Linked DNA regions of Paraburkholderia fungorum. Each later gene encodes a partner of the first gene's protein in a complex. Links are inferred from orthologs where the notes say so. Each region holds a gene or a part of one and is shown in the gene's direction. Other genes may lie near its edges.

Evidence for each region.
Region 2: the proteins of uvrA (region 1) and mfd are in contact, whole or in part, in a crystal structure (PDB 4DFC), measured with the Escherichia coli proteins. The link is inferred for Paraburkholderia fungorum from one-to-one orthologs.

Annotation. Positions count from the first base shown.
Region 1 is NZ_FNKP01000001.1:713,676-728,165, reverse strand. Bases 7,058-10,454 are described here. They hold uvrA (excinuclease ABC subunit UvrA), read left to right. Parts: upstream 7,058-7,380; coding sequence 7,381-10,254; downstream 10,255-10,454. Other genes in these bases: BLS41_RS03300 (AI-2E family transporter), read left to right, coding at 10,289-10,454. Outside these bases: BLS41_RS03335 (b(o/a)3-type cytochrome-c oxidase subunit 1), read left to right, coding at 1-1,352; BLS41_RS03330 (c-type cytochrome), read left to right, coding at 1,349-2,158; BLS41_RS03325 (methyl-accepting chemotaxis protein), read right to left, coding at 2,262-3,914; BLS41_RS03320 (bestrophin-like domain), read left to right, coding at 4,218-5,018; BLS41_RS03315 (single-stranded DNA-binding protein), read right to left, coding at 5,113-5,646; BLS41_RS03310 (MFS transporter), read right to left, coding at 5,825-7,018; more of BLS41_RS03300, read left to right, coding at 10,455-11,374; BLS41_RS03295 (PepSY-associated TM helix domain-containing protein), read left to right, coding at 11,621-12,847; purU (formyltetrahydrofolate deformylase), read right to left, coding at 12,979-13,848; BLS41_RS03285 (NUDIX hydrolase), read right to left, coding at 13,980-14,490. UniProt on the Escherichia coli protein: The UvrABC repair system catalyzes the recognition and processing of DNA lesions. UvrA is an ATPase and a DNA-binding protein. A damage recognition complex composed of 2 UvrA and 2 UvrB subunits scans DNA for abnormalities.
Region 2 is NZ_FNKP01000001.1:1,960,544-1,975,653, reverse strand. The notes cover bases 3,616-7,632. They hold mfd (transcription-repair coupling factor), read left to right. Parts: upstream 3,616-3,949; coding sequence 3,950-7,432; downstream 7,433-7,632. Other genes in these bases: argE (acetylornithine deacetylase), read left to right, coding at 7,602-7,632; ispD (2-C-methyl-D-erythritol 4-phosphate cytidylyltransferase), read right to left, coding at 3,616-3,754. Outside these bases: BLS41_RS08735 (ATP-binding protein), read left to right, coding at 1-1,115; BLS41_RS08730 (peroxiredoxin), read left to right, coding at 1,312-1,860; BLS41_RS08725 (carboxymuconolactone decarboxylase family protein), read left to right, coding at 1,944-2,468; ispF (2-C-methyl-D-erythritol 2,4-cyclodiphosphate synthase), read right to left, coding at 2,519-2,998; more of ispD, read right to left, coding at 3,041-3,615; more of argE, read left to right, coding at 7,633-8,837; BLS41_RS08700 (threonine/serine dehydratase family protein), read left to right, coding at 8,892-9,926; large conductance mechanosensitive channel protein MscL, read left to right, coding at 10,016-10,462; BLS41_RS08690 (hybrid sensor histidine kinase/response regulator), read right to left, coding at 10,583-12,556; BLS41_RS08685 (response regulator), read right to left, coding at 12,668-13,189; BLS41_RS08680 (sensor histidine kinase), read right to left, coding at 13,279-14,889. UniProt on the Escherichia coli protein: Couples transcription and DNA repair by recognizing RNA polymerase (RNAP) stalled at DNA lesions. Mediates ATP-dependent release of RNAP and its truncated transcript from the DNA, and recruitment of nucleotide excision repair machinery to the damaged site.

The DNA of each region.
Region 1 (14,490 bases):
TTTATCTGCTGCTGGTCGGCGCGGTAATGGCGATGGTGCCGGTCGCGCTCGGCAAGGCTTCGGTGCTCTACACCTTCTATCCGCCGATGATCGGCAGTCCGTTCTACTACCTCGGCGTGGTATTGGTGGTGGTCGGCTCGTGGATCTGGGTCGCGCTGATGCACGTGAATCTGCGCGTGTGGAAGCGCTCGAACCCCGGCAAGCCCGTGCCGCTCGCGATGTTCGCGAACGTGGCGGGTGCGTATCTGTGGGCGTGGACCGCCGTGGGCGCGGCGCTGGAGATTCTGTTCCAGATCCTGCCGGTCGCGTTCGGCCTCACGCACACCATCGACGCCGGTCTCTCGCGCATCCTGTTCTCGTGGACACTGCACGCGATCGTCTACTTCTGGCTGATTCCCGCGTATATCGCGTACTACACGCTGGTGCCGCGCGCGATCGGCGGAAGGCTGTATAGCGATTCGATGGCGCGCGTGTCGTTCATCCTGTTCCTCGTGTTCGCGATGCCGATCGGCATCCACCATCTGTTCGCCGATCCGCAGGTCGGCTCCGGCTTCAAGTTCCTGCACGCGGTATTCACAGGCATGGTGTCGGTGCCGACGCTGCTGACGGTGTTCACGATCTGCGCGTCCGTCGAAATCGCGGGGCGGTTGCGTGGCGGCAAAGGTGCGTTCGGCTGGCTCACCGCGCTACCGTGGCAAAACCCGATGATGCTGGTGATCGCATTTTCGTTCGTGATGCTGGGCTTCGGCGGCGCGGGCGGGCTCATCAACATGAGCTATCAGCTGAACTCGACGGTGCACAACACGCAGTGGGTGACCGGGCACTTCCACCTGATCTTCGGCGGCGCGATCGTGATCATGTATTTCGCGATCGCGTACGAACTGTGGCCGCAACTCACCGGCCGCGCGATCTTCTCGGCGAAGCTGGTCCGTACGCAATTGTGGCTGTGGTTCATCGGCATGATGGTCGTGACGCTGCCGTGGCATTACGTCGGCCTGCTCGGCGCGCCGCGTCGCATGGCCTATTACGACTACAACATGTCGGGCATGCAGGATCAGGGCTTCTGGGTTGGGATGTCGGCGGTCGGCGGATTGGTGCTGGTCGCGTCCGGCGTGCTGTTCATCTATATCCTCGCGAAATCGCAATTCGGTCCGGCAATCGAGGCGCAAGAGTTCCGCTTTGCGACCGCCGCGCATCCGGTGGACCGCGTGCCCGCCGCGCTCAACAGCTTCGGCTTGTGGGTTGCGCTGATGATCGGCCTCACGGTCGTCAACTACAGCGTGCCGATCGTGCAGTTGCTCAGGCTGCCGCAAACTTCCGTGCCGGCCGTCATCATCGGAGCGCAGCGATGAGCGAAGAACGCGTCTTCAGCTTGCGTAACCCGTGGTTCACGTGGAGCGTGGGCGGCACGATTGCGATTGCCGTCGTGGGGATTCTGATCGGCTTTATCTGGCTGCCGTCGGCGAGCAGCGCATTCGGCGATCGCAGTCTGTGGGCGACGATTTGCGGCGCGGCGGGCGTGCCGTCGAGTTGGTACAACGGTTCGAGTGGAAACGCACCGGTGCCGAGCGAAGTGGTCGTGTTGCCGCCTTCGCCATGGATCCATCCCACCGCGGATTCGATCGGACGCGGCGCGACCATCGCGACGCAAAACTGCTCGATGTGTCACGGCGTGACCGGCACGCCGCCGGTCACCGCTCCGGCGTTGGCGGGACAGTACCCCGACGTGATCTACAAGGAATTGCGCGATTACCAGAACGGTCTGCGGCAAAGCGCGGTCATGCAGGCGATCATCGCGGGGCGCAGCAATCAGAATCTGGAGGATCTCGCCGCTTATTACGCGTCGCTGCCGAGACCGCCCGCAGCCGAAGTTCTGCCGCGCGGCGACGAACCCGATGCGAACGCCGTGAAGCTCGCGATGCAGGGCGATCCCGAGCGCAATATCGCGCCGTGCGCGGCGTGTCACGGGCAACTCGACCGGAAAGGCGCGGCGCCGTGGTTAGGCGGACAGTCTGAGGTTTATCTCGCGGCGCAGATGCGCGCGTTCGCTTCCGGCGCGCGGCACAACGACATCAACGAGCAGATGCGGAACGTGGCGCGGCAATTGACGCCCGCCGAGATCGACGGGCTGGCGAATTACTACGCGCAGATGCGGTAACGGGTGTGTGGTTCTTTGCGGCGCGTGCCGTCTCTGATCCCGATCCATCGATGAAAGAAGCGCCGCGAGGCTCATGCGTGAGCCGACCGCGGCGTCTTTTGCTTCAGGCTGTTGCGTACCCGGCTGCGTCGCGCAGCGCCGGTTTGAGGCCCGCTCCGCCACGCCGGCCACCCGACTGTGCAGCCAATCCGGCACTGCCATTGCCCGTCTGGAACACCGCCACGGCCGCGGACAACCGGCGCGCCTGGTCTTCCAGCGAACTCGCAGCCGCAGCAGCCTGTTCGACCAGCGCAGCATTCTGCTGCGTCACCTCATCCATTTGTGCGACGGCGAGGTTGACCTGATCGATACCGGTACTCTGCTCGGTCGCGGCCGCAGCAATCTCGCCCATGATCGAACTTACGCGAGCGATGGAGTTGACGATCTCGGTCATGGTCGACCCCGAGCGTTCGACCAGTTGCGAGCCGGCCTGCACGCGCGCCGTCGACGCGTCGATCAAGCCTTTGATCTCTTTGGCCGCGGCTGCGCTGCGCTGCGCGAGCGAGCGCACTTCGCTCGCGACCACCGCGAAACCGCGCCCCTGCTCGCCTGCGCGTGCCGCCTCGACCGCCGCGTTGAGCGCGAGGATATTGGTCTGAAACGCGATCCCTTCGATCACGCCGATGATGTCCGCCATGCGCCGCGAGTCGTCGACGATGCCATGCATCGTGCCCACCACCTGCTCGGTCAACTCACCGCCCTGCGCGGCGAGGCTCGATGCGCCCTGTGCGAGCGAACTCGCCTGCTTCGCGTTTTCCGCCGTCTGCTTGACCGTGGAGGTCAGCTGCTCGATGCTCGCCGCCGTTTCTTCGAGCGATGCCGCCTGCTCTTCGGTGCGTTGCGACAGATCCGTATTACCGGCTGCGATCTCGCTCACGCCGGTATCGATCGATTCGGTGCCTTGACGGACCGCGCTCACGGTCGCGATCAGCGACTCCTGCATGGTGCGTAACGCAGCCGCGAGACGGCCCATTTCGTTGTTACTGGTCACGGTAATCTGGCTCGTCAGGTCGCCGTTGGCAATGCGCTGGAATTGCGCGATGGTCGCATCGACCGGACTGACGATCGCGCGCATCAACACCGCGCGGCCGATCCACGAAGCGAGCAGCGACACCACCATGCCGATCGCGACCGCAACACAGATCACGTAGAACAGATCCTGCGCGTCCTGATAGCGCTGCGCGCCGTGATCGAGTTGGAGTTGTTCGAGCGAGAGCATCGCCTTCTCGTACGCGCTGTACAGCGACGGCAGCTTGTGCGCCTGCAATTGCTGGAATGCGTTCTTGTCGCCGGATTTGAGCGCGGTCAGGGCCGGCGCCACGCCTTCGCGCAGGAAGGTGTCGCGCTTGTCCTGCATGTCCTTGATCAGACGCTGTTCATCGGCATCGGCGCTCGCGCGGCTCACATAGTGGGCAAGGCGGTCGTCGGACGCTTTCTGGTAGACATCGAAACGCTTGAGCACGGCGCTAGCGCCATCCTGATCGTTCAGTTCGACCAGCGACGCATACGTCGCCAGCGCAAGGCGCAGGCGCAGCAGTTGCCCGGAACTTCCTTCGAGATCGGCGACGGCGGGGGTGTCCACCGTGTACATCTGCTGCAACGACGCGTTGCTCGAACGCAGTGACAGCAATCCCGCTGCGGCGCCCAGCAGTAACGCGACGCCGAACAGCAGGATCATCAGGGTGAGGCAGGTACGAATCGACAGATTTCTCAACATCGGGCATGTCTCCATTGGGCTGCCTGACCGCACATTTGCAATAGCCTCGGCCATGCGTGCTGCGCCCAAACCCTTCGGCCCGGTCCGCAACTTGTGTCTAAAATTTAAGCGACCACCACATTGAGGGACTACGGCGGGATTACCGGAAACTTTATGGTTGGTAAGGCAGATCGTTGCCGCAGATCAACATTTGCCCGTCCAGACTGGCGTTCACGCCGACCGCCGCCTTACGGGACTATCCCGGTTTTCGTTCGAACGCAGTTGATGGACAGTGGCGAAGCAGACGTTTTTCGGAGCATGTCTATGTCGGAAGTCGGTTCCGCTCTACTCGTTTTCGCGCTTTTGCTGATCGCCACCGGCGTGGGCGTGTGGGTACGCCCGCTTTTGCCCGAAGAGCACAAGGCGCATGAAACCGTGCAGCTGATCCAGCTGGTGATCGGCATGCTGGTGACGTTCGCCGCGCTGGTGCTCGGGTTGATGACGGCGTCCGCGAAGGCCGGTTTCGATACCGCGTCGAACGATTTACGCACGTATTCCGCCGATCTGATCGAATTCGACACCACGTTGCGGGCATTCGGCGACGCAACCGGCGAAGCGCGTCGCCTGCTGCGCCAGTACACGGCGGCGGCCATCGCGTCGACATGGCCGACCGAACCGCTGCCGACCGGTGATTATCCGAAAGACCTCGGTCCGTCGAGCGGCACGCAGACTCTGGAGAACTTCCGGCTGGGCGACATGCTGACCGCGGTCGGAACGGAGTTGCGGCGATTGCACACGAGCGATCCGCTGCAACAACGCGCGCTCGACGACGCGTTGACGCAATACCGGCGAGTCGTCGACGCGCGCTGGAAGATTCTGGAAGAGGCGCACAGTTCGATCTCGCAGCCGTTTTTCCGGACACTGACGTTCTGGCTGTGCGTGATCTTTCTGAGCTTCGGGCTGATTACGCCGCGCAATGCGCTGGCGCTGGTGACGATCTCGCTAGGAGCAGTGTCGATTGCTTCGGCGATCTATGTGATCGTGGATCTGGATACGCCGTTCACGGGGCCGATTGTGGTTTCTAGTGCGTCGATGCGGGACGCGTTGACGCATTTGCGGCGGTGAAATGCCGGAATGCTATGCCGATCATGATCGGCCATAAAAAAACCCACGCGATTGCGTGGGTTTTTTGTGCGTCGATGCAGCGTGAGCGCTTCGATTAGAACGGAATATCGTCGTCCATTTCATCGAAGCCACCGCCAGCCGGCGCGCTCGGACGGCTTGCACCGCCGCCAGCATTGCCGCCACGCGGAGCACCGCCACCTGACATCGCACGGCCACCACCACCGCCGCCGCTACGCTCCGACGGCTCGCCACGGCTGTAGCCGCCTTCGTCGCCGCCACCGCCCATCGAGCCGCCACGGCCACCCAGCATTTGCATCTGCTCGGCGACGATTTCGGTCGAGTAACGGTCGGTGCCGTCCTGCGCCTGCCACTTGCGGGTGCGGATGCGCCCTTCCAGATAGACCGACGAGCCTTTCTTCAGATATTCGGAAACGATTTCCGCCAGACGGCCGAAGAACGACACACGGTGCCATTCAGTCGCTTCCTTCATTTCGCCGGACGCCTTGTCCTTGTACCGGTCCGTCGTCGCAAGGCGGATGTTCGCCACTGCGTCGCCGCTCGGAAGATAACGGACTTCCGGATCGGCTCCGAGATTGCCGACGAGAATGACCTTGTTCACGGATGCCATGAGTTTCTCCTGTTGATTCCGTTGCGGGCGGCGCGGCAATGCGCGTTTTCGCGTCTCATGGCTGACGGGCCGAGCCGGGAATAACGCCTCTGCCCGCCGCCGGGTGAGTTCTGGGTGATGTCGGGATGTGCCCCCGAGTGCGCCGCGAGCTTCGCGATTTGTCGCGAAGCTTCGCGTGTTACGTACTGACCTTGCGCGGCGGCTGTTTCATCTTTGCGGCGATTATAAGCCAGCAAAAGACGAGCCCCGAACACGTAAAGAACACAGCGCTTTGACCATCCACTTTAAGCAGCCATCCGCCGATCATTCCGCCCAGCGCAAGACCGATCGACTGCGTGGTGTTGTACACGCCGGCGGCCGCGCCCTTGCGGGTTCCGGGAGCCAGCTTCGACACCAGCGAAGGCTGCGAAGCTTCGAGAATATTGAAGCCGAGAAAGTACACAAAAAGGATCGCCGCCACACTCAGAATCGTATGCGGAGCGACGCCCAATAACAACTGGCCGATCAGGATAAGACCGATCGCGGACAGCAGCACGGCCTTCATCTTGCCGCGCTTTTCGGCGACGATGATCGCCGGAACCATCATCACGAACGACAGGCCCATGACCGGCAAATACACCTTCCAGTGCGACGCGACCGGCAGACCGCCGCCTTCGAGAATGCGCGGCACGACGAGGAACAGCGCGGTTTGCGTGGCATGCAGCACCAGCACGCCGAAATTCAGACGCAGCAGTTCGACGTTATGCAGCACTTCCCGGAACGGCGCGCGTACGTGCACCGGCTTCGGCGCATCGGGTACGACCCACAGCACGAGGCCGATCGCCAGAATCGAGAAGATGCCGACCAGCGTGAACAGGCCGCTCATGCCGACCCACTGGAACACGATCGGCGCACCGACAATCGCCACCGCGAACGACACGCCAATACTGCCGCCCACCATTGCCATCGCCTTGGTGCGATGTTCTTCGGCGGTCAGGTCGGCGATAAACGCGATCACGGCGGAGGACACCGCGCCCATCCCCTGAATCACCCGGCCCACGATGATCCACGTCATGTCGTGCGCGCCCGCCGCGACGAAGCTGCCAATCGCGAAGATCAGCAGGCCCGTGGCAATGACCGGCTTGCGGCCGATCTTGTCGGACACCCAGCCGTAGAAGATGTAGAGCATGGACTGCGTCACGCCGTACGCGCCTAGCGCGATACCGACCAGCAGCACGTTGTCGCCGCCCGGAATGGATTTCGCGTAGATCGAGAACACCGGCATGATCATGAACAGGCCGAGCATGCGCAGCGCGAAGATAGCGGCAAGCGACACGGTCGCGCGCATTTCAGGCGCGCTCATGCGTGTGGATGTAGCGGACGGATTGGACATCGGGAACGTTTCTTTGAATGAGCTGGGTTGCGCACCGCAGACAGTCGGCCCGCTGGACGGCCGCAACCGGCGGCTGACCACAACGACGGCGTGACGGCGGGATGCGAACGGCGCGGCGTGGAAACCTGCGGCCCTGTTGCATTCCCACTTGCGCCTTGCGGTGCGTCGCGGTGCCTGGGGGTGCCTTGTACTCGCGGAAAACGGCCCCAGTTAGACCTCTTTCCCGCGGCGCTGAACCGCTGCCTTACAGCTTGCCTTATGCCTGATTCCAGCTGTCAGGAAGCCGTAACGGCGGTCTCGAAAAGTCGTTATAGTAGCAGGTTTAGCCCCTTCCTCTTTCCGCCAGTTCATGGAATAAATCCGTGGAACAAATCCGTATTCGTGGGGCTCGCACCCACAACCTGAAGAACGTCAACCTCGATTTACCCCGTCACAAGCTCGTCGTCATCACGGGCCTTTCCGGCTCGGGAAAATCGTCGCTCGCGTTCGACACGCTCTACGCGGAAGGGCAGCGGCGCTATGTCGAAAGCCTTTCCGCCTATGCGCGCCAGTTCCTGCAACTGATGGAAAAACCGGACGTCGACCTGATCGAAGGTCTGTCGCCGGCCATCTCGATCGAACAGAAAGCGACGTCGCATAATCCGCGTTCCACGGTCGGCACCGTCACCGAAATTCACGACTACCTGCGACTATTATTCGCACGTGTCGGTACACCTTACTGCCCCGACCACGAGATTCCGCTCGAAGCGCAAAGCGTCTCGCAGATGGTCGACGCCGCGCTCGCATTGCCCGAAGAAACCCGGCTGATGATCCTCGCGCCGGTCGTGGCCGATCGCAAAGGCGAGCACGTCGAGCTGTTCGAGGAAATGCAGGCGCAGGGCTTCATCCGTTTTCGGGTGCGCTCGGGCGGCGGTACGGCCAACGAAGGCGTCGCGAAGATCTATGAAGTCGACTCGCTGCCGAAGCTGAAGAAGAACGACAAGCACACGATCGACGTGGTGATCGACCGTCTGAAAGTGCGGCCGGACATGAAGCAGCGGCTCGCCGAGTCGTTCGAAACGGCATTGCGTCTCGCCGACGGCCGCGCGATCGCGCTCGAGATGGATACGGACAAGGAGAAGCTGTTCAGCTCGAAGTTCGCGTGCCCGATCTGCTCGTATTCGTTGCAGGAACTGGAGCCGCGCCTTTTCTCGTTCAACAACCCGATGGGCGCGTGCCCGGAGTGCGACGGCCTCGGCCAGATCACGTTCTTCGATCCGAAGCGGGTGGTCGCGCATCCGTCGCTGTCGCTCGCGGCGGGCGCGGTGAAGGGCTGGGACCGGCGCAACCAGTTCTACTTCCAGATGCTGCAAAGTCTCGCGGCGTTCTATGAGTTCGACATCGACACCGCCGTCGAAGACCTGCCGGAGAAGGTCCGCAAGATTCTGCTGTTCGGCTCGGGCAAGCAGGAAATCCCGTTCTCGTACATCAACGAACGCGGCCGCACATCGGTACGCGAGCATGTGTTCGAAGGGATCATCCCGAATCTGGAGCGGCGTTATCGCGAGACCGATTCGGTCGCGGTGCGCGAAGAACTCGCCAAGTATCAGAACAACCAGGCGTGCCCGGCTTGCGCCGGCACGCGGTTGCGCCGCGAAGCGCGCTTCGTGCGGATCGGCCACGACGAAGACGCGCGCGGCATCTTCGAAATCAGCGGCTGGCCGTTGCGCGACGCGCTCGGCTATTTCCAGACGCTGCGGCTCGAAGGCTCGAAACGCGAGATCGCCGACAAGGTCGTGAAGGAAATCGTCGCGCGTCTGATGTTCCTGAATAACGTCGGGCTCGATTACCTGTCGCTCGAACGCAGTGCAGAAACACTGTCGGGCGGCGAGGCGCAGCGCATCCGGCTCGCGTCGCAGATCGGCTCCGGGCTCACCGGCGTGATGTACGTGCTGGACGAACCGTCGATCGGTCTGCATCAGCGCGACAACGACCGGCTGATCGCCACGCTCAAGCATCTGCGCGATCTCGGCAACTCGGTGATCGTCGTCGAGCACGACGAAGACATGATCCGCATGGCCGACTACGTGGTCGACATGGGCCCCGGCGCGGGCGAACACGGCGGCATGGTGATCGCCGAGGGCACGCCGAAGCAGGTCCAGGCGAACGCGGCGTCGATGACCGGGCAGTACATGTCCGGCGCGCGCAACATCGAATTCCCGGACGAGCGCAAAGCGCCGGACGAACGACGTCTGCGGATCATCGAGGCCTATGGCAACAATCTGCAGCATGCGTCGCTGGATCTGCCGGTCGGGCTGCTTACGTGCGTGACCGGCGTGTCCGGTTCGGGCAAGTCGACGCTGATCAACGACACGCTGTATCACGCGGTCGCGCAGCATCTGTACGGCTCGTCCACCGAGCCGGCGCCGTTTGAATCGATCGAAGGGCTCGAGCACTTCGACAAGGTGATCAACGTCGACCAGTCGCCGATCGGCCGTACGCCGCGTTCCAACCCGGCGACCTACACCGGCCTCTTCACGCCGATTCGCGAACTGTTCGCGGGCGTTCCCGCCGCCAAGGAGCGCGGTTACGAAGCGGGCCGTTTCTCGTTCAACGTGAAGGGCGGGCGCTGCGAGTCCTGCCAGGGCGACGGCGTGCTGAAGGTCGAGATGCACTTTTTGCCGGACGTGTATGTGCCTTGCGACGTCTGCCACGGCAAGCGCTACAACCGCGAAACGCTCGACGTCCAGTACAAAGGCAAGAACATCAGCGAAGTGCTCGACCTGACGGTCGAGGCCGCGCATGAGTTCTTCAAGCCGGTTCCGGTCGTCGCGCGCAAGCTGAAAACCTTGCTGGACGTGGGTCTGGGCTATATCCGCCTGGGCCAGTCGGCGACCACGCTGTCAGGTGGCGAAGCGCAGCGCGTCAAACTCTCGCTGGAACTGAGCAAGCGCGACACGGGTCGCACGCTATACATCCTCGACGAACCGACCACCGGTCTGCACTTTCACGACATCGCGCTGCTGCTGGAAGTGATCCATCGGTTGCGTGATCAAGGTAATACTGTGGTGATCATCGAGCATAATCTCGATGTAATCAAAACGGCCGACTGGGTTATCGACCTCGGTCCGGAAGGCGGTGCGGGCGGCGGGCAAATCATCGCCCAAGGAACGCCGGAGCAGGTGGCGAAGTCGAAAGCAAGCTTTACCGGCAAGTATCTGGCGCCGCTGCTGAAGCGGTCGGCCAGTAAAAAGTAACGCTGCACATCACGGGTTGGAGACGGAAGAAGCCATGGCCAAGCGGAATCAGGCGCGCGACGACGGGCAGGTGCAGGACCTACGCCCACGCCCGGTCAGGCTGACTAGCGACATGAGCCTGCCGAAGTTGTCGGCAGTCGAAATCGGCAGTTACGTTCTGATGTTGGTGGGCATGTGGGGGGTGATCGAACTGAAGCTGCTCGGCGCATTGCTCGCCGGGCTGCTGGTGTTTCAGCTCGTCCACACCATCGCGCCGCGCATCGAGCGCCACATGTCGAGCAAGCGCGCGCGCTGGCTGGCCGTGGTGATTCTGTCGACCGTGATCGTGGGCGCACTTACCGGTCTCACGCTCGGCATCATCGAGCATTTCGAGAACGACGTGCCGAGCGTGCAGAACCTGCTCGACCAGGCCATGCAGTTGATCCACGAGGCACGCGGCCGGATTCCGCAGTTCATCGCCAATTCTTTGCCGGTCGATACCGAGCAGATGAAGGCCAAAGCCGAAGAGTTGATGCACACGCACGCCAACATGCTGCAGCAAAGCGGCACGACGGCGGCGCGCGGCTTCACGCATATTCTGATCGGCATGATCATCGGTGCGATTATCGCGGTCGGCGCGCAGAAGCAGATGCACCGGCTGCCGCTGTCCACGGCCTTCGTCACGCGCGTGACGCGTTTCGCCGATGCGTTCCGCCGCATCGTGTTCGCCCAGGTCAAGATTTCCGCGATCAACGCGGTGTTCACCGCCATCTTCCTGCTGGTGATCCTGCCGATCTTTCACGACCGGCTGCCGCTGTCGAAAACGCTGGTGCTGGTCACGTTCATCCTCGGGCTGCTGCCGGTGATCGGCAATCTGATGTCGAACACGATCATCGTCGCGGTCGCGCTGTCGGTCAGCTTTCCGGCGGCGGTCATGTCGCTCGCGTTCCTGATCCTGATTCACAAGCTCGAATACTTCCTGAACGCGCGCATTGTCGGCGGCCAGATCGAAGCGCGCGCGTGGGAGTTGCTGATCGCGATGCTCGTGATGGAAGCCGCGTTCGGCATTCCCGGCGTGGTTGCTGCGCCGATTTTCTACGCGTATATCAAGCGCGAACTGATCTACTTGCGGCTGGTGTGACCCCCAAACACATCCTGGCAAATCGGGACGGCAAGCTGGATGCTGTCTCGATTTAGCACCGCAATTCAAGCGGACAAGGCGTCAGTGCCCCGCTTGCCCCTTCGCTTGCTCCTTTAGCTTCGGCCAATTGGCGGGAAACTTGCAGTAGTTCGCATCAACCCATAAGATGCGAATAATTCCCGTTTACATTAAGCCTGCGATCGTGACCTCCCGTCCGTATTTCCGCCCTGCCCTGCCGGCTCGCGCATGAGACGCCAGCTCGTCCGTCTGCACCGATGGTTCGGCGTCTTGACCGCGTTGTTTCTGTTCGTAGCCGGCCTGACCGGCGCGATCATCGCGTGGGATCATGAACTCGATGCAGCGCTAAACCCGTCGTTCTTCAACGCGCGCACGGCCGGACCCACACAGTCGGCGCTGGAACTCGCGCGCCACGTGGAAGCCGCCGATCCGCGTCTGCAGGTGACGTTTTTGCCGCTCGCGGTCGAACCCGGCCGGGCATTGCAGATGATGGTGCTGCCGCGCACCGATCCCGCGACCCAGCAGCCGTACGCGCTCGATTTCGACCAGATTGCCGTCGATCCGGTCACCGGCGACATTCAGGGACGCCGCCTGTGGGGCGCCGTGTCGCTGTCGCGGCTGAACCTGCTGCCGTTCATCTACAAGCTGCATTACACGCTGCAATTGCCGTTCACCAGCGGCATCGATATCGGCACCTGGCTGATGGGGATCGTCGGCATCGTCTGGCTGCTCGATAGCGTGATCGCGCTGTGGCTGTCGTTTCCGAGCTTCAAGGCGTGGCGCAAGTCGTTTGCGTTTCGTTTGAAGCGCGGCGGCTACGCGCTCACATTCGACCTGCATCGCTCGGGCGGCGTGTGGATCTGGGGTCTGCTGATGATCGTCGCGCTGACGTCGATCTCAATGAATCTCGCCGCGCCCGTGGTTCGGCCGATCGTGTCGAAGCTGTCGACGCTCACGCCCGACCCGCTCAACAACCCTGAAATCCTGCGAGCGCCGCAACCGGGCGATCAGGTGCTGAGCCGCGAGCGCATCGTCGAACTGGCCGAACAGGCTGGCCGTGCGCAGAACTTGCACGTGCCCCCGGGCGGCCTCTACTACGTGCAATTCCTGCACGCGTACGGCGTGGGTTACTACACGCCGGGCAACGACCACGGCGATATGGGCCTCGGCAATCCGTGGATGTATTGGGATTCGGCCACCGGCAAGCTGCTCAGCAAGCAGATTCCCGGAAAGGGTTCGGCCGGGGATGTGTTCCTGCAGGTGCAATTCCCGCTGCATTCGGGGCGCATCCTCGGTCTTGGCGGACGGATTCTGATCAGCGCCGTGGGTATCGCGGTCGCCGTGCTGAGTGCGACGGGTCTGCTGATCTGGCTGAAGAAGATGAATGCGCGCCGCCGCTCGGCGCAAAACGCGAATGCTGGACGCGATGCGGGCCGATCGGCGGCGCGGTCCTAGACGGTCTGGAAATTCTGGAAGGTCGATCAGAGGTTTTGCGCCGGCATGAACCGGCGCACGCTTGCAGCGGCTGGCATGGTGCTGGATGGACCATGCCAGCGGGCTTTCGAAGCGCGGCGATTGAACGTCGCTTAGCGGAACACCACCGTCTTGCTACCGTTCAACACGACGCGATGCTCGACGTGCCACTTCACCGCACGCGCCAGGGTCACGCACTCCACATCGCGGCCAATTGCCGTCAGTTGCTCCGGCGTCATGCTGTGATCGACCCGCTCCACTTCCTGCTCGATGATCGGACCTTCGTCGAGATCGGTCGTCACGTAGTGAGCGGTCGCGCCGATCAGCTTCACGCCACGGTCGAACGCCTGGTAATACGGCTTCGCGCCCTTGAAGCTCGGCAGGAACGAGTGGTGAATGTTGATCGCGCGGCCCGCGAGCGCTTCGCACAGCTTCGGCGAAAGGATCTGCATGTAGCGCGCGAGCACCACCAGGTCCGCCTGATGTTCGTCGATCACTTCGAGCACGCGCGCTTCCTGCGCGGCCTTCGCGTCGGGCGTACCGCCCAGCAGCGGGAAGTGATGGAACGGAATGTCGTAGCTCGCGGCAAGCTGGTAGAACTCCTTGTGGTTCGAGATGATCGCTGCGATCTCGATCCCAAGCTGGCCCGTGCGGAAACGGAACAGCAGATCGTTCAGGCAATGCCCGATCTTCGACACCATGATCACCACGCGCGGTTTGACCGACGCGTCGTGCATCTCCCAACGCATGCCGAACTGCTCGGCCAGCGTCCCGAACGACGCGCGCAGCGCATCCAGTCCCGGATCACCGCCGACCTGCTGAAAATGCACGCGCATGAAGAATTCGCCAGTGCCGCTATCGCCGAACTGCGCGGAGTCGAGAATGTTGCTGCCACGCTCGAACAGAAAGCCCGACACGGCGTGCACGATGCCGGGCCGGTCGGCGCACGACAGTTTGAGAATAAAGCTGTGATCGGTCGACATGACCTGGGTGACTCCCTTCTTCATTGCGTGGTTTGTTCAGTCTGTACTGCTCGTTGCAGCGTGTTTCGTTATGCGGTGTGCGGCGGTGCCTACCGATGAGCGGCTGATTTTGCGCCAGAGCCAGCCGATGCTCAATCAGGCGCCGGCGGCGCAAACAACGCATCGATTCCCGCACACGCCTCTTCATCGATCCAGCGGCGGCGCAGCAGGCAATCCAGCGTGGCGAGACTTGCGTCCACGGTCATGGCGCCTTCCTCGATCCAGCGCGCCACTTCATCGATACGCGCAAGCCGGTGCTCACCCACTTCGCCGTCCTGATTGCGCGGCGCGAAATCGGCGGGCAACGCGAGGTCGTAGATGAAAATCTGCTCGGCCTGCGTGCCTTCCGGCAGCGATTGCAACACATACGCGGTACGGCCCGCGACGGCACGCGCAGCGATTTCCTCGGGAATACCGGCTTCTTCCCAGCATTCCTTGATGATCGTCGCTTCGACGCCGAAGCCCCAGCCGATCCCGCCCGCGACCACGTTGTCGAGCATGCCGGGGTCGGTGGCCTTGGTGTCGCTGCGGCGCGCGATCCACAATTGCGGGGGCCCGCCGCCATAGGCCGCCCCGCCATCCGCATATTCTACGACGCCGTTC
Region 2 (15,110 bases), 1.3 Mb from region 1 along the record:
ATCTGGAGAGTAACGAAGGCGTGCGGGTGTATCCGCGTGAAGCTAACGACAAATACAAGCTCCAGCCCGACGAGTCGCTGAATCGCCTGATCGAACACGACATTCGTGGGCGCCTCGGCGACGACACCGTCATCGCGCAGAGCGTGAACGACATCAACGGTGTCTGGATCAGCTTCAAGATCGACGACGACGATTACTGGGTCGCGCTCGATCGCGATCAGCTCGACAACGCGACCGGTCTGCAATGGGCCGGCTGGGGCGTGTTCGCTTTGGCGCTGTCGCTATTCGGGGCGGCGTTTATCACGAGTCTCGTGAACCGTCCGTTTGCGCGGCTAGCGATGGCCGCACGCAAGGTCGGCTCGGGTCAATCGCCGGAACTGCTGCCCGAACGGGGCATGGGCGTGGCCGCTGAGACCAACCGAAGCTTCAACCAGATGGTGCAGGACCTCGAACAACTCGAGGCCGACCGCGCTCTGATGCTCGCAGGTATTTCGCACGATCTGCGCACTCCGCTCGCGCGTCTGCGGCTCGAAACCGAAATGAGTCCGTCCGATCAGAGCACCAAAGACGCGATGGTCGACGACATCGAGCAGATGGATATGATCATCGGCCGCTTCCTCGACTACGCTCGCCCGGTGCAGCGTGTGCCGGAGCCGGTCGATCTGTCGGTGATCGCGGGCGAACTGGCCGCGCGTATGCAAAGCGAGGACAGCATGCGGCTGATTACCCGGCTCGCGCCGTCGGCGGTCATCGAGGCAGATGAAACCGACATGCGCCGCGTGGTCGGCAATCTGCTGGAAAATGCGCGCAAATATGGGCTGAGCGATGGCGACGGCATTCCGCATGTGATTCTGGAAACGCGCGTGTCGCATTCCCGTGTCGAACTGTCGGTGGTCGATGAGGGTCCTGGCATTCCAGAAGACCAGCTAGCGCTTGTCACACGGCCGTTCTATCGTGTGAATTCGGCGCGTACGCAAGCCAACGGCACGGGCCTTGGCATGGCGATTGTACAGAGGCTGGTAGGTCGCTATCGCGGTGCATTGCGCCTGCGCAATCGCACGCCAGGACCGGGACTCGAAGTCACCATCGAGTTTCCACTCGCCAAGGGCACGTGACCGGGACGGGCATCCCTATGCCCGTTCGCGTTCCAAATCAGCCGCTTCGCGTTGAATAATAACTATCCGGGTTGTTAGAAAAAAACTATTGGTCGGATAGTCCAATAGAACTATAGTGGTTCGGTGTAACGCGCTCGTTATCACGGGCAGGTAGCCTCAACATGCTGTTTTTTCCAACACACGAAGGAGCATTCGCATGAAAACCGTTGGCGATAAAGTCGAAGCGTTCACCGTTACCGCTGCCAAGCCGGGCTTCAACAATCATGAAGAAAACGGCTCGTCGGCGTTCGAAGAAATCACCGAGCAGTCGTTCCCTGGCAAGTGGAAGATCATCTACTTCTACCCGAAGGATTTCACCTTCGTGTGCCCGACGGAAATCGTCGAATTCGGCAAGCTTGCTAAAGACTTCGAAGAACGCGATGCGATCCTGCTGGGCGGCAGCGTCGACAATGAATTCGTGAAGCTGGCCTGGCGCCGCGAACACAAGGATCTCGACAAGCTGAACCACTACTCGTTCGGCGACGTGAAAGGCGAGCTGATCGACCAGCTGGGCGTGCGCGACAAGGAAGCCGGCGTCGCGCTGCGCGCCACTTTCATCGTCGACCCTGACAATACGATCCAGCACGTGTCGGTGAATAACCTGAACGTGGGCCGCAATCCCGAGGAAGTCCTGCGTATTCTGGACGGCCTGCAAACGGACGAACTCTGTCCTTGCAACCGCGCAGTCGGCGGCGCAACGCTGTAACGCCGTGCGCTCAGACGCCCGAAAGCCCGCCTCGCTTGCAAAAGCCGCGGGCTTTTTTGTCGACCATCCGATAGGAGATGCTAATGGAATTCCTGGCTTCGATTAAGGCGCTCGTGCCGGACTATGCGAAGGACATCCGGTTGAACCTGGACGGGACGATTGCGCGCTCATCGCTCGAAGGAAACGACTCGGTGGGCGTGGCGCTGGCGGCCGCGTTCGCCGCGAAGAGCACGGTTATCGTCGACGCGATTCGCAACGCGGGCGTATTGTCGCCGGAAGAAACCAATGGCGCGCTGACGGCGGCGGCATTGATGGGGATGAACAACGTCTGGTATCCGTACGTCGAAATGACGGGCAATGCCGATCTGAAATCCCAACCGGCGCAGCTACGGATGAATGCTTACGCGTCGCACGGCGGCGTGGACAAGCGGCGCTTCGAGATGTACGCGCTGGCGGCGTCGATTATCGGCAAGTGCCATTTCTGCGTGAAATCGCACTTCGCTACGCTGGTTGCCGAAGGCATGAGTTCGACGCAGTTGCGTGACGTCGGACGCATTGCAGCGGTGATCAACGCGACCGCGCAATGCATTGCTGCAGAAGGAAAATAACTCATCGGTTTTGTTTCCTTCGGGTGCCCGAAGGAAACAAAGCCCGAAGATCAATTCTTAACGAGCAACACCGCAGCCTGCGCTTCGATCCCCTCGCCTCTGCCCAGATAGCCGAGCTTCTCGTTCGTCTTGGCTTTCACATTCACCCGATCGACCGGCAGCCCAAGATCCGCAGCGATATTCGCGCGCATGCCTTCGATATGCGGCGCGAGCTTCGGCGCCTGCGCGACCACGCTGCTGTCCACGTTGGCAATCGAGAAGCCCGCCGCCGTCACGCGTGCGACGCATTCGCGCAGCAGCACGCGGCTGTCGGCGCCCGCGAATTTTGCGTCGGTGTCCGAGAAATGACGGCCGATGTCGCCCATCGCGGCCGCGCCGAACAGCGCGTCGGTGATCGCGTGCAGCAGCACGTCGGCATCCGAATGGCCGAGCAGGCCGCGCTCATAAGGAATCGTCACCCCGCCGATAATCAACGGACGTCCCGGCACCAACGCATGCACGTCATACCCTTGCCCAATTCTGAAATCCATATGCGTCAAGTCCTTAAGTCCGCTAGCTAAAATTGAAATGCGTCACGCAGCCGATGGCCGCGACAGAATCGCCTCGGCCAGATCGAAGTCTTCCGGATACGTCACCTTGAAGTTGCGCAATGCGCCCTGCACGAGCTTAGGCGCGTGGCCCAGCCATTCGATTGCGCTCGCCTCGTCGGTCAGATCGTGACCGTCGGCCTGGGCGCGCAGAATCGCTTCACGCAACATGCCGATGCGGAACATCTGCGGCGTCTGCGCCTGCCACAAGCCGTCGCGTGCTTCGGTACGGGCGATGCGGCCGTCGTGCGACGTCGCGTCGATCCGCTTCAGCGTGTCGGCGACCGGCAACGCCATGATGCCGCCCACCGGATCGTCTTTCAGCGCGCCGGTCAGCGTGCGGATCAGCGCGGGCGTGATGCCGGGACGCGCGGCGTCGTGCACCAGCACCCAGTCGTCGTCGTGCGCGCCGAAGCCGGCGAGCGCATGCAGTCCGTTGAGCACCGACGCCTGCCGCGACGCGCCGCCGGAGCGGCTGACCGCAAAGCGCAAGCCACCAAAGCGGCGGGCATCGAAGTGAGTGTCGTCGGGCGCGATCACGACCAGCGTTTGCGCAAATTCGCTGCACGCGTCGAACGCGGCGAGCGAGTAATGCAACATGTCGCGGCCGGCGACAGTGCGATATTGTTTGGGCATCGCGGCGCCGGAACGGCTGCCGGTGCCAGCGCACGGAATCAGGGCAAAAAGACGGGAAGTCACGAGTGCGGATGCCGCGAAGTCAAAGTAAAGGACGGATTTTATAATAGGTCTTTCGCATTCACGGCCCGAGACGCTTAAACTTCCCCAATTCGCTTGTCCATTCGCTTGCTCAGCCGCTTGCCAATTTGCCTGTCGATTCGCTCGCCAATGCGGCTTGCCGATCACGCGTGAGCCAGAGGCCGCCTTTTCTCATCTATGCCAGACATCGCCGCATCTTCGCAGTTCTCTCCGCCCGTCGCGCTCGTCAAGGCCGGCCAGCGCTTTGCTTTCGACGGCACGCATGGTTCGTCCGACGCGCTGCTGATCGCCCGCTATCACCTCGCCTACCGCGACAAGGTGCCGCTGCTGGCGGTCGTCTGCGAAAGCGCGGTCGATGCGCAGCGTCTGTCGCAGGAAATCGGCTTCTTCGCGCCCGACGCGCGGGTGCGCCTGCTGCCCGACTGGGAAACGCTCCCTTACGATACCTTTTCGCCGCACCAGGATCTGGTCTCGGAGCGCCTCGCCACGCTGCACGACTTGGGCGAAGGCCGTTGCGACATCCTGCTGGTGCCCGCCACCACGGCGCTCTACAGGATGCCGCCCGCGTCGTTTCTGGCGGCCTACACGTTTTCATTCGCGCAGGGCGAACGGCTCGACGAGGCGAAGTTCAAGGCCCAGCTCACGCTCGCCGGCTATGAACACGTCAGCCAGGTCGTGCGGCCTGGTGAATATTGTGTACGCGGCTCGCTGCTCGACCTGTTCCCGATGGGCTCGCCGCTGCCTTACCGGATCGACCTGTTCGACGACCAGGTCGACTCGATCCGCGCATTCGATCCCGACACGCAGCGCAGCCTCTATCCCGTGAAAGACGTGCGCCTGCTGCCCGGCCGCGAATTCCCGTTCGATGAAGCCGCGCGCACCGCTTTCCGTAGCCGCTGGCGCGAGACCTTCGAGGGCGATCCGAGCCGCGCGGCGATCTATAAGGACATCGGCAACGGTGTGCCGTCGGCGGGCATCGAATATTATTTGCCGCTGTTTTTCGAAGAGACGGCAACGCTGTTCCACTACCTGCCGGAAGGCGCGCAACTCGCGTTCGTCGGCGATCTGGACGCTGCGATCCGCCGCTTCACCAACGACACGAAGCAGCGCTACAACTTCCTGTCGCATGATCGCGACCGGCCGATTCTGGAACCGGCGCGGCTGTTTCTGTCGGACACGGATTTCTTTACGTTCGCCAAGCCGTTCGCGCGGCTCGCGTTGCCCGCGAACGCAGGCGGCGGCTGGTCGACGCCTCTGCCGAATCTCGCCATCGACCGTCATGCCGACGACCCCGTGCTCGCGTTGCGCGCGTTTCTCGCCAGTACGCCAAACCGCGTGCTGTTCGCCGCGGAGTCGGCCGGACGGCGCGAAACGCTGTTGCAACTGCTCGCCGACAACCATCTGAAACCGGCATCGAGCGACAGCTTCCAGGACTGGCTCACAGGCGACTCGCGCTTCTCATTAGGCGTCGCGCCGCTCGCGAACGGCTTCGCGGTGCCGGTCGACGGCATCGCGATCATCACCGAGACCGAGCTTTACGGGCCGCTCGCGCGACGCGCGGGGCGTCGCCGCCAGGAACAGGCGAGCAACGTCGATTCGATGGTGCGCGATCTGTCCGAGCTGAAAGTCGGCGATCCGGTCGTGCATTCGCAGCACGGCATTGGCCGCTACATGGGCCTCGTCACGATGGACCTCGGCGAAGGCGAAACCGAGTTCCTGCACCTCGAATACTCCGGCGACAGCAAGCTCTACGTGCCGGTCGCGCAACTTCACGTGATCTCGCGCTACAGCGGCGCCGATCCGGAAAGCGCGCCTTTGCACTCGCTCGGATCGGGCCAGTGGGAAAAGGCCAAACGCAAGGCCGCGCAGCAGATTCGCGACACGGCCGCCGAGTTGCTGAACCTGTACGCGCGCCGTGCCGCGCGTTCCGGCCACGCGTTCCCGCTCGAACCAAAGGACTACGTGAAGTTCGCCGAGAGCTTCGGCTTCGAGGAAACGCCCGACCAGGCCGCCGCCATCGCGGCCGTGATCGGCGACATGACGAGCGGCAAGCCGATGGACCGTCTCGTGTGCGGCGACGTCGGCTTCGGCAAGACCGAGGTGGCGTTGCGCGCGGCATTCATTGCGGTGATGGGCGGCAAGCAGGTTGCACTGCTCTCGCCCACCACGCTGCTCGCCGAACAGCACACGCAAACCTTCACCGACCGCTTCTCCGACTGGCCGGTGCGGATCGCCGAACTGTCGCGCTTCAAGTCGACCAAGGAAGTCAACGCGGCCATCGGGCAGATCAACGAAGGCACCGTCGATATCGTGATCGGCACGCACAAGCTGCTGTCGTCCGACGTGCAGTTCAAGCGGCTGGGGCTTGTGATCATCGACGAGGAACATCGTTTCGGCGTGCGTCAGAAAGAGGCGCTGAAGGCCTTGCGCGCCGAGGTCGACGTGCTCACGCTGACCGCGACGCCGATCCCGCGTACGCTCGGCATGGCGCTCGAAGGTCTGCGCGATTTCTCGGTAATCGCCACCGCGCCGCAAAAGCGGCTAGCGATCAAGACCTTCGTGCGTCGCGAAGAAGACAGCGTGATTCGCGAAGCGATGCTGCGCGAACTGAAGCGCGGCGGCCAGGTGTACTTCCTGCACAACGAAGTCGAGACGATCGAAAATCGCCGGCAGATGCTCGAAGCGCTCGTGCCTGAGGCACGTATCGCGGTCGCACACGGCCAGATGCACGAACGCGAACTCGAACGCGTGATGCGCGATTTCGTCGCTCAACGCGCCAACGTGTTGCTGTGTACGACGATTATCGAAACCGGTATCGACGTGCCGAGCGCCAACACGATCCTGATTCATCGCGCGGACAAATTCGGTCTCGCCCAATTGCACCAGTTGCGCGGACGTGTCGGCCGCTCGCATCACCAGGCGTATTCGTATTTGCTGGTGCACGATCCGCAAGGGCTGACCAAGCAGGCGCAACGCCGTCTCGAAGCAATCCAGCAGATGGAGGAACTCGGCTCCGGCTTCTATCTGGCGATGCACGACCTCGAAATTCGCGGCACGGGCGAAGTGCTCGGCGACAAGCAGTCGGGCGAAATTCACGAGATCGGTTTCCAGCTTTATACCGACATGCTGAACGACGCCGTGAAGGCGCTGAAGGAAGGCAAGGAGCCGGACCTCACCGCGCCGCTCGCCGCGACGACCGAGATCAATCTGCACGCGCCCGCGATTCTGCCCGCCGACTATTGCGGCGACGTGCAGGAGCGTCTGTCGCTGTACAAGCGCCTCGCCAACTGCGAGCACAACGATTCGATCGACGGCATTCAGGAAGAGCTGATCGACCGCTTCGGCAAGTTGCCGCCGCAGGCGCATGCGCTGGTGGAAACGCATCGTTTGCGGCTCGCCGCGAAGCCGCTGGGCATTTCGAAGATCGACGCGGGTGAGACGGTGATCGGCTTGCAGTTCATCCCCAATCCGCCGATCGACGCGATGCGGATCATCGAGATGGTGCAAAAGCATAAGCACATCAAACTCGCGGGCCAGGACAAGCTGCGGATCGAAACACGCAGCCCGGATCTTGCGGTGCGTGTCGCCACGGTCAAGGAAACCTTGCGCGCACTGGGATCGCCGAGTCGCGGCACGGCGCCTGCCGCCGCGGCACGATAAGCACCCTGCCTGCTCCGGCATTGCTAACGCTGCATTAGCGATGCCGGAGAAGAAACCCGGGGACGTATAGCGTTTTTTCGTTTCATGCTGCGCTGCGCCATGGCCGCCGCCGCTTACGGGCGTGTTTTTTTTGGGTATGATCGAAAGACTCAAATGCTGGAGTCCTGTCATGTCTCACGTCGCTGAATCAGCGCAGTCCACCTCTTCCTCATCTGCTGCATCGCCTGCCTCGCTGCCGTGGGTCACCCGTCTCGTGTCGATGGACACAGTCAGCCGCAATCCGAATCTCGGCCTGATCGAAACCGTGCGTGACGAACTGCGCGCAGTCGGTGTCGCAGCCACGTTGACACACGACCCAAGCGGCAAATGGGCGAACCTGTTCGCCACCCTCCCCGCGCACGACGGCGAAACGAACGGCGGCGTGGTGCTGTCGGGTCATACGGACGTGGTGCCGGTTGACGGCCAGCAATGGGACAGCGACCCGTTCAAGCCCGAGATTCGCGACGGCAAACTCTATGGCCGCGGCACCTGCGACATGAAGGGTTTTATCGGTGCGGCGCTCGCGCTGGTGCCGGACATGCAGCGCACGAAACTGGCGAAGCCGATCCATTTCGCGTTGTCGTTCGACGAAGAAGTCGGCTGTGCAGGCGCGCCGCTGCTGATCGCCGATCTGATGAAGCGCGGCGTGAAGCCGGACGGCTGCATTGTCGGTGAGCCGACCAGCATGCGCCCCATCGTGGCTCACAAGGGCATCAATGCGTATCAGTGCTGCGTGCGCGGCCAGGCCGCGCATTCGTCGCTGACGCCCAAGGGCTTGAACGCAATCGAATACGCAGCACGGCTGATCTGCTATATCCGCGACATGGCCGACCAGTTCCGCGAGCAGGGTCCGTTCGACGAACTGTACGACGTGCCCTTCACGACCGCGCAGACCAGCACGATCATCGGCGGCAATGCGATCAATACCGTGCCGGCCGAGTGCAAATTCCAGTTCGAATTCCGCAATCTGCCCACGCTCGATCCCGAGCCGATTTTCGCGCGCATCGATCAGTACGCGCGCGAGACGCTGTTGCCGAAGATGTTGCGCGAACATCCGTCGGCAGCGATCGAGATTACGAAGATTGCAGCGGCGCCCGGCCTCGATTCGTCTGAACAAGCCGCGATCACGCAGCTGGTGCGCGCGCTGACCGCCGATCAGGACAAACGCAAGGTTGCGTACGGCACCGAAGCGGGGCTCTTTTCGCTGGCGGGTATTCCGAGCATCGTGTGCGGTCCTGGCGATATTCAGCAGGCGCACAAAGCGAATGAATTCGTCGCGCTGGATCAGTTGGTCGCGTGCGAACGCTTCCTGCAGAAATTCATTCACAGCATGTCGGTGGACGCGCACCCGGCTCACGCGCGCTGAAACTGAGCGCCGCGAAACGGGTCTTACGATTACCGACAATCCCACGCCCACGCCATGTCAACCGCCACGCCGCAACATACGGACCACACGATCGACGGCGAGCCGATCCCCACACTGGACGACATCGCCGCGCAGCACTTTGCACTGGCGCCGTGGGTCATGCGAACGCCGGTGTTCGACCGGCTCGATTTTTCATCGCTGGAAGGCACAGTGGTGAATTTCAAGTTCGAACTGTTGCAGGCGGGCGGCAGTTTCAAGGCGCGTGGCGCGTTCACGAACCTGCTTGCCCTCGACGAATCGCAGCGTAGCGCGGGCGTGACCTGCGTGTCGGGCGGCAATCATGCCGTGGCCGTCGCGTATGCGGCCATGCGTCTGGGCATCAGCGCGAAGGTCGTGCTGTTCCGTTCAGCGAATCCGGCACGCGTTGCGCTGTGCCGGCAGTATCGCGCCGACATCGTCTACGCAGAAGATATAGCTGAAGCGTTTGAACTGGTGCGCCATGTCGAGGCTGAGGAAGGCCGCTACTTCGTGCATCCGTTTAACGGCTATCGCACGGTGCTGGGATCGGCCACACTTGGCTATGAATGGGCCACGCAATCGCCCGATCTCGAAGCGGTGATCGTGCCGGTGGGCGGTGGCGGACTCGCTGCCGGCGTGGCGACGGCCATGCGTCTCGCGAATCCGCAAGTGCATGTTTATGGCGTCGAACCCGAAGGCGCTGATGTAATGGGCAAGAGTTTTGCGGCCAATCACACGGTCAAGATGGGCCACATGCACAGCATTGCCGACTCGCTAATGTCGCCGCATACGGAGGAATACAGCTACGAGTTGTGCCGCCGTCATATCGACCAGTTGGTGACGGTTTCGGACGACCAGCTTCGCGCCGCCATGCTGATCTTATTCGGACAACTGAAGCTGGCGGTGGAGCCCGCTTGCGCTGCTGCTACTGCCGCTTTGCTCGGTCCGCTGCGCGATCAGTTGCAAGGCAAACGCGTGGGTGTACTGCTGTGCGGCACGAATACCGATCCGGTCAGTTTTGCTGAGCATATAGAGCGCGCGCGGCACGGCGAGTCACAGTTTCCGCAGTAAGCAAACAATCCTTGCATATTGTGGCAAAGCACTAGCCTATCCTTCTCAGGTTGGTATCATTCGCTTATCGATACTTGGGAGGAATCTCTATGAGCATGATCAAGGAATTCAAGGAATTCGCCCTCAAGGGCAACGTGATGGACCTCGCGGTTGGTGTGATCATCGGCGGCGCATTTTCCACCATCGTCAATTCAGTTGTGAAAGACCTGATCATGCCGGTTGTCGGGCTCGCACTCGGCGGCCTCGACTTCTCCAACAAGTTCGTTCGGCTCGGCGATCTTCCGGCGTCCTACAAAGGCAACCCGGAGTCATATAAAGATCTGCAAACGGCGGGGGTCGCGGTATTCGGTTACGGCTCGTTCATTACGGTGCTGATCAACTTCATCATTCTCGCGTTCATCATTTTCCTGATGGTCAAGTTCATCAACAATCTGCGCAAGCCGGCTCCGGCCGCGCCGGCAGAACCGGCACCCACGCCGGAAGACGTTTTGCTGTTGCGTGAAATCCGCGATTCGCTGAAGAACTCGCCGCGTTAAGCACGCGCGATTATTGAGCCGAAACCAATAAAAAAGGCCTGTTGCGATATCTGTCGCAACAGGCCTTTCAATTTGTCGAGTCGCTTTTTATTGCCCCCATCGCGCAGATAACCCGACACGTCAGGCTTCTTTCTGCGCTTTCAGATTCACCGCGCCTTCAATCATCGTTTCAAGCTGGCCGAAATTGACTGGCTTCGTTAAATGCGATGTAAAGCCGGCACTCAGACAACGACGCACATCTTCATCGGTACCGAAACCGGTTAACGCAACTGCCGGCGCATCCGAGTGCTCGCGGAATGCCTTGATGAAATCGAGGCCGGTGCCGTCCGGCAATCCGACATCGCTGACAATCAGATCGAAATTTTGCAATTGCGTGGCGGCCAGCGCATCGTCGACGCGCCCCACCACCGTCACGTCGTGACTGAGGCTGCGTATCAGTTGCGCCATCACCTCGGCGGTATCTTCGTGATCTTCGATCAGCAGAATAGTCAGCAATCCCTCCGGATGCACCTGGGCCGGCGCGACCACTGGCTGCACGATATCGGGGGCGGCGGCGGTGGGCAGCGTAATCGTGAAAGTCGCGCCGCAGTGCGCGCCAGGGCTTTGTGCAATGACGGTGCCGCCGTGAACATCGGTGAGCGCCTTGGTAATCGCCAGCCCCAGGCCGAGGCCGCCGAATTGCCGCGTCATGTTCTGGTTGCCCTGCTCGAAAGCGTTGAACAGCTTGCCGATCTGTTCCGGCTCGATGCCGATACCCGTATCTTCGACCGATATCTGCACGTGCATTCGCTCATCGCGTGTACGTACGTAAATATGGCCGCCGTCGGGCGTGAACTTGGCGGCGTTGCGGATCAGGTTCCACAGCATCTGTTGCAGGCGGGCGCGATCGGCCAGCACATAGTGATGCGCAGCGTGCTTTTGCACGTGCACGTCCTGCTGCTTGACCTGAATCTCGCTGCGGAAAAGTTCGAGCACGCTGTCCATCACGTCATGCACGTCGACGGTTTCAAGCGACAGGCGCAGCTTGCCGTTCGCCACCCGCGTCAGATCGAGCAGATCGTCGATCAGCCGTGCTTCGAGTTCGACATTGCGCCGAATCATGCGCACACTGCTGCGCGCCTGGTCCGGCAAATCGGGGATCATCTCCAGCACACTCGCCCCGGCCAGCACCGGCGTGAGCGGCGTGCGCAATTCGTGCGACAGCATCGCCAGAAAGCGGTCTTTTGCGCGATTCGCCTCTTCGGCCGTTTGACGCGCGGCCTGCTCTGACGCGAGCAGCCGTTCGCGCTCCTCGCTCGCCTCGCGCTGCGAATGAATATCCGTGAAACTGCCGAACCACTTGTTGACGTTGCGCTCGGCATCGCGCATCGCCACCACGCGCGCGTCGAACCAGCGATATTCGCCGTCGTGCCGCCGAATCCGCAACTCATGCCGATAGTCGCCCGCCTGGCTCGCCACCGCTTTTAGCCAGCTGCGGCGGATCTGCTCGCGATCGTCCGCGTGAACCGCATCGAGCCACGCGAGGCCATACGAACTGTCTTCGGCGAGACCCGTGTAGTCGTACCACTGTTTCGACAGAAAATCGCAATCGCCCGCCGCGTTGCAGGTCATCACGAGGTGAGGCAAGGCTTCCGACAGGGTCCGGTAATGCTGTTCGCGATCGCGCAGCAACAGCGCTTCGTCCGACGCCCGTTGCAGGCGCACCTGCGACAACACGCGTTCCACGGCTTCCGGAAGATAGTCGAGATAGTCACCCGATTTCGGCACGACGTCGGACACGCCCGCACGCAGCGCTTCGATCACGCGCGACTCGTCGGTAAAACCCGTCACGAGGATCGCCGGAATCCGCACGCCTTCAGCACGCAGACGGCGGAAAAAGTCGAGTCCGGTTTCCGGTCCGCTCAGTTGATAGTCGAGGACCAGCAGGTCGGGGCCGCCGCCGGCGAGGCGTTCGCGCGCCGCGTCGACGCCGGCGCAGATCGCCACCCGGCAACCGGCGCGTTCGAGCGACTTGCGCGCGAGCCGGAGGATGCCTTCGTCGTCATCGACGACTAGCACATACGCGGCGGGCTGCGTGGACACTTCTTCGGTCATGCGGAGTTTCTCTGGCTAGGTCAGGTGGTCGATGCGGTCGATGTGGCCGGTCTTGCCTATCTTGTCACGCGCGGCTTTCGGGCGGCTTTTACGGCGTCGTCCGAAAAACGCTCACGGCGCGGCGAGCCGGTGGCCGGGCGGCAGCTTGACGACCTGCAGGAAAAAGCCGAGCCGGCGCACCGCCTCGATGAATGCATCGTATTCGACCGGCTTGCAGATGTAGACGTTGCAGCCGAGTTCATAGCAACGGGCGATTTCGCGCGGGTCGTCGGTGGTGGTCAGCACGATCACGGGCACGGCGGACGTTTTCGGGGATTCTTTCAGACGACGCAGCACTTCGAAGCCGTCCACGCGCGGCATCTTCAGATCGAGCAGCACGACGAAATGGCTCAGATCTTCGAGCGGCGGATACGGATTCGACGCCTGACTGGAGGTCGCAGTCGCCGTTGGGGCCAGCGTGCCGGCGGTGTCCGCCGGAGCTGGACCGAAGAAATAATCGAGCGCCTGCTGCCCGTCGTGAAGGCGCACGAAGCGATTCGAAATGCCCGCACGGCGCAAATTGCGCTCGACAAGCGTGGCATGTCCGTCGTCATCTTCGATCAGTACGATGCTGACCGTATCCCCGTGACTCATATGCTCTCCGTGCTAACAGATTCGTCTATGCAAGTTACCTGTCATTTTTGTTGCTGGCCCTGACGAAGGCCGTGCCGCTCAGCTGCGCCTCAACCGCGCAACGGCTGCTCGGGCAGCACCACGAAAAAGGTCGACCCGGCGCCGACGGCCGACTCGACCCACACACGCCCGCCATGCCGCTCGACGGTACGCCGCACCACCGCGAGGCCGATACCGTCGCCGCTCGCGACCTCGCCATGCAGGCGTTGAAACGCGCGGAACACCTTCGACAGATAAGCGGCTGGAATGCCCAGGCCGTTATCGCGAACGTAATACGTACGCATGCGCACCGCGCGCGGCTCGGTTTCGTCGACCGCTTCGGCCTCCAACGCACCGACTTCGATCCGACCATGACGCGCAGGATCCAGAAAATTCAGCGCGTTGCCAATCAGATTGCTGAAAATCTGCTCGACCGCAGCCGGATCGCCCCATGCCGGCGGCAACTCGCGCACGGTCACCGTTGCCGAGCGCTGAGCGATCGGGCCCTGCAACGCGTCGACCACGCGGCTCACCACCCGCCCTACGCTCACCCGCTGCCACTGATATTCGAGCCGCCCCGCGCGCGAAATCCGCAACAGCGCCTCGATGATCGCCGCCGCCCGCGTTACCGCGGTGCGCAGGTAGTACAGCGATTCGCGCACATCACCGTCGAGAATATGCGCCATACGACGATGCTCCGCCTCCGGCAATCCCGCCTGCGCGACGATGCCACCCAGTTCGTCGCAGGACACCTGCAATTCTTTGGAGAATCCTTGCAGATTCACCAGCGGCGAGCGCAAATCGTGCGACACGCTGTAGATGAACATTTCGTTGTCTTGTGTTTCCTGCCGCAACTCTTCGTTGAGGGCCGCCAGTTCCCGCGCGCGCGCTTCGAGCCGCGTTTTCAGGCTGGCCTGCTCGCTGTCCGCTGCGCGCAGCCGCGTGCCGGTTTGATGCAGCACTGCGTCGAGCGCGGCGATTTCGTCGCTGCCCGACAGGGGTGCCGCGAGCGGGCGCCCGCTGCCCAGGCGCTCGGCGTTTCCGGTCAGCACTTCCAGCCGCCGGCCGATGCTTCGCGCGAACACCACCGCCGTGCCGGCCCAGATCAGCATCGAGCCTATCACCGCCGCAATCAATGCGTATTGCTGCCGGTCCCGCCGCCTGGCAAGCGCAGCCGAGCGCTCGGCGTCGAGCCGCGACGCCTCCTGGCCGAATCCGGCAAGTTCGTCGCGAAACAGCGCGACCTGCTGCGGCAACGCGCCCGTTTCCCGTGCGATGAATGGCTTCGTGCTGTGTCCGTCGTGCAAGGCCCGGGAGATTTCGGCGGTTTGCTCGCGATATTCGTCGATGGCGCGCTGCATGTTGTGCACGCGCGCGACCTGTTGAGGCGTTCCCGCAACCAGGGCGTCGAGCTTCGACAGACGGTCGCCGACGTCGACCCACACCGTATGGCGGTCGATCAGCGAGACGTCGCCGGTGACCATGGCGGTACGGACCCGTGCTGCCTGACGCAGCAGCGGGTCGATGATCGCCGACGACTGATAGAGGATCTGCTTGCTGTTGGTGACCCACTGCGCGGCCTGCGCCGTCTGCTCCTGGGTGTCGAAGACGACGCCAAGGAGCGCCAGCTCGACCGCGCTCGGCACGGCAATCAGCAGCAGCCCCCTGGTGAATAGTTTCATGTTCGCCCGAAGGGTCGCAAAGCAGTCGCTCAGGGATCGGTCCGGTCGTGACCAAAGCGAATCCCGAACCACGCAGATACGTGTGACGCATCGTCTTGTTCACGCGACCGGCATACCAGCCGGAACGCACGGTGCAGTGCAGCCGGACGGGCCATTATCGACGTGAATTCGAGATATTTCAATGTAGCGGCAAGATGCGCTGGCCCACACAAAAATGACTT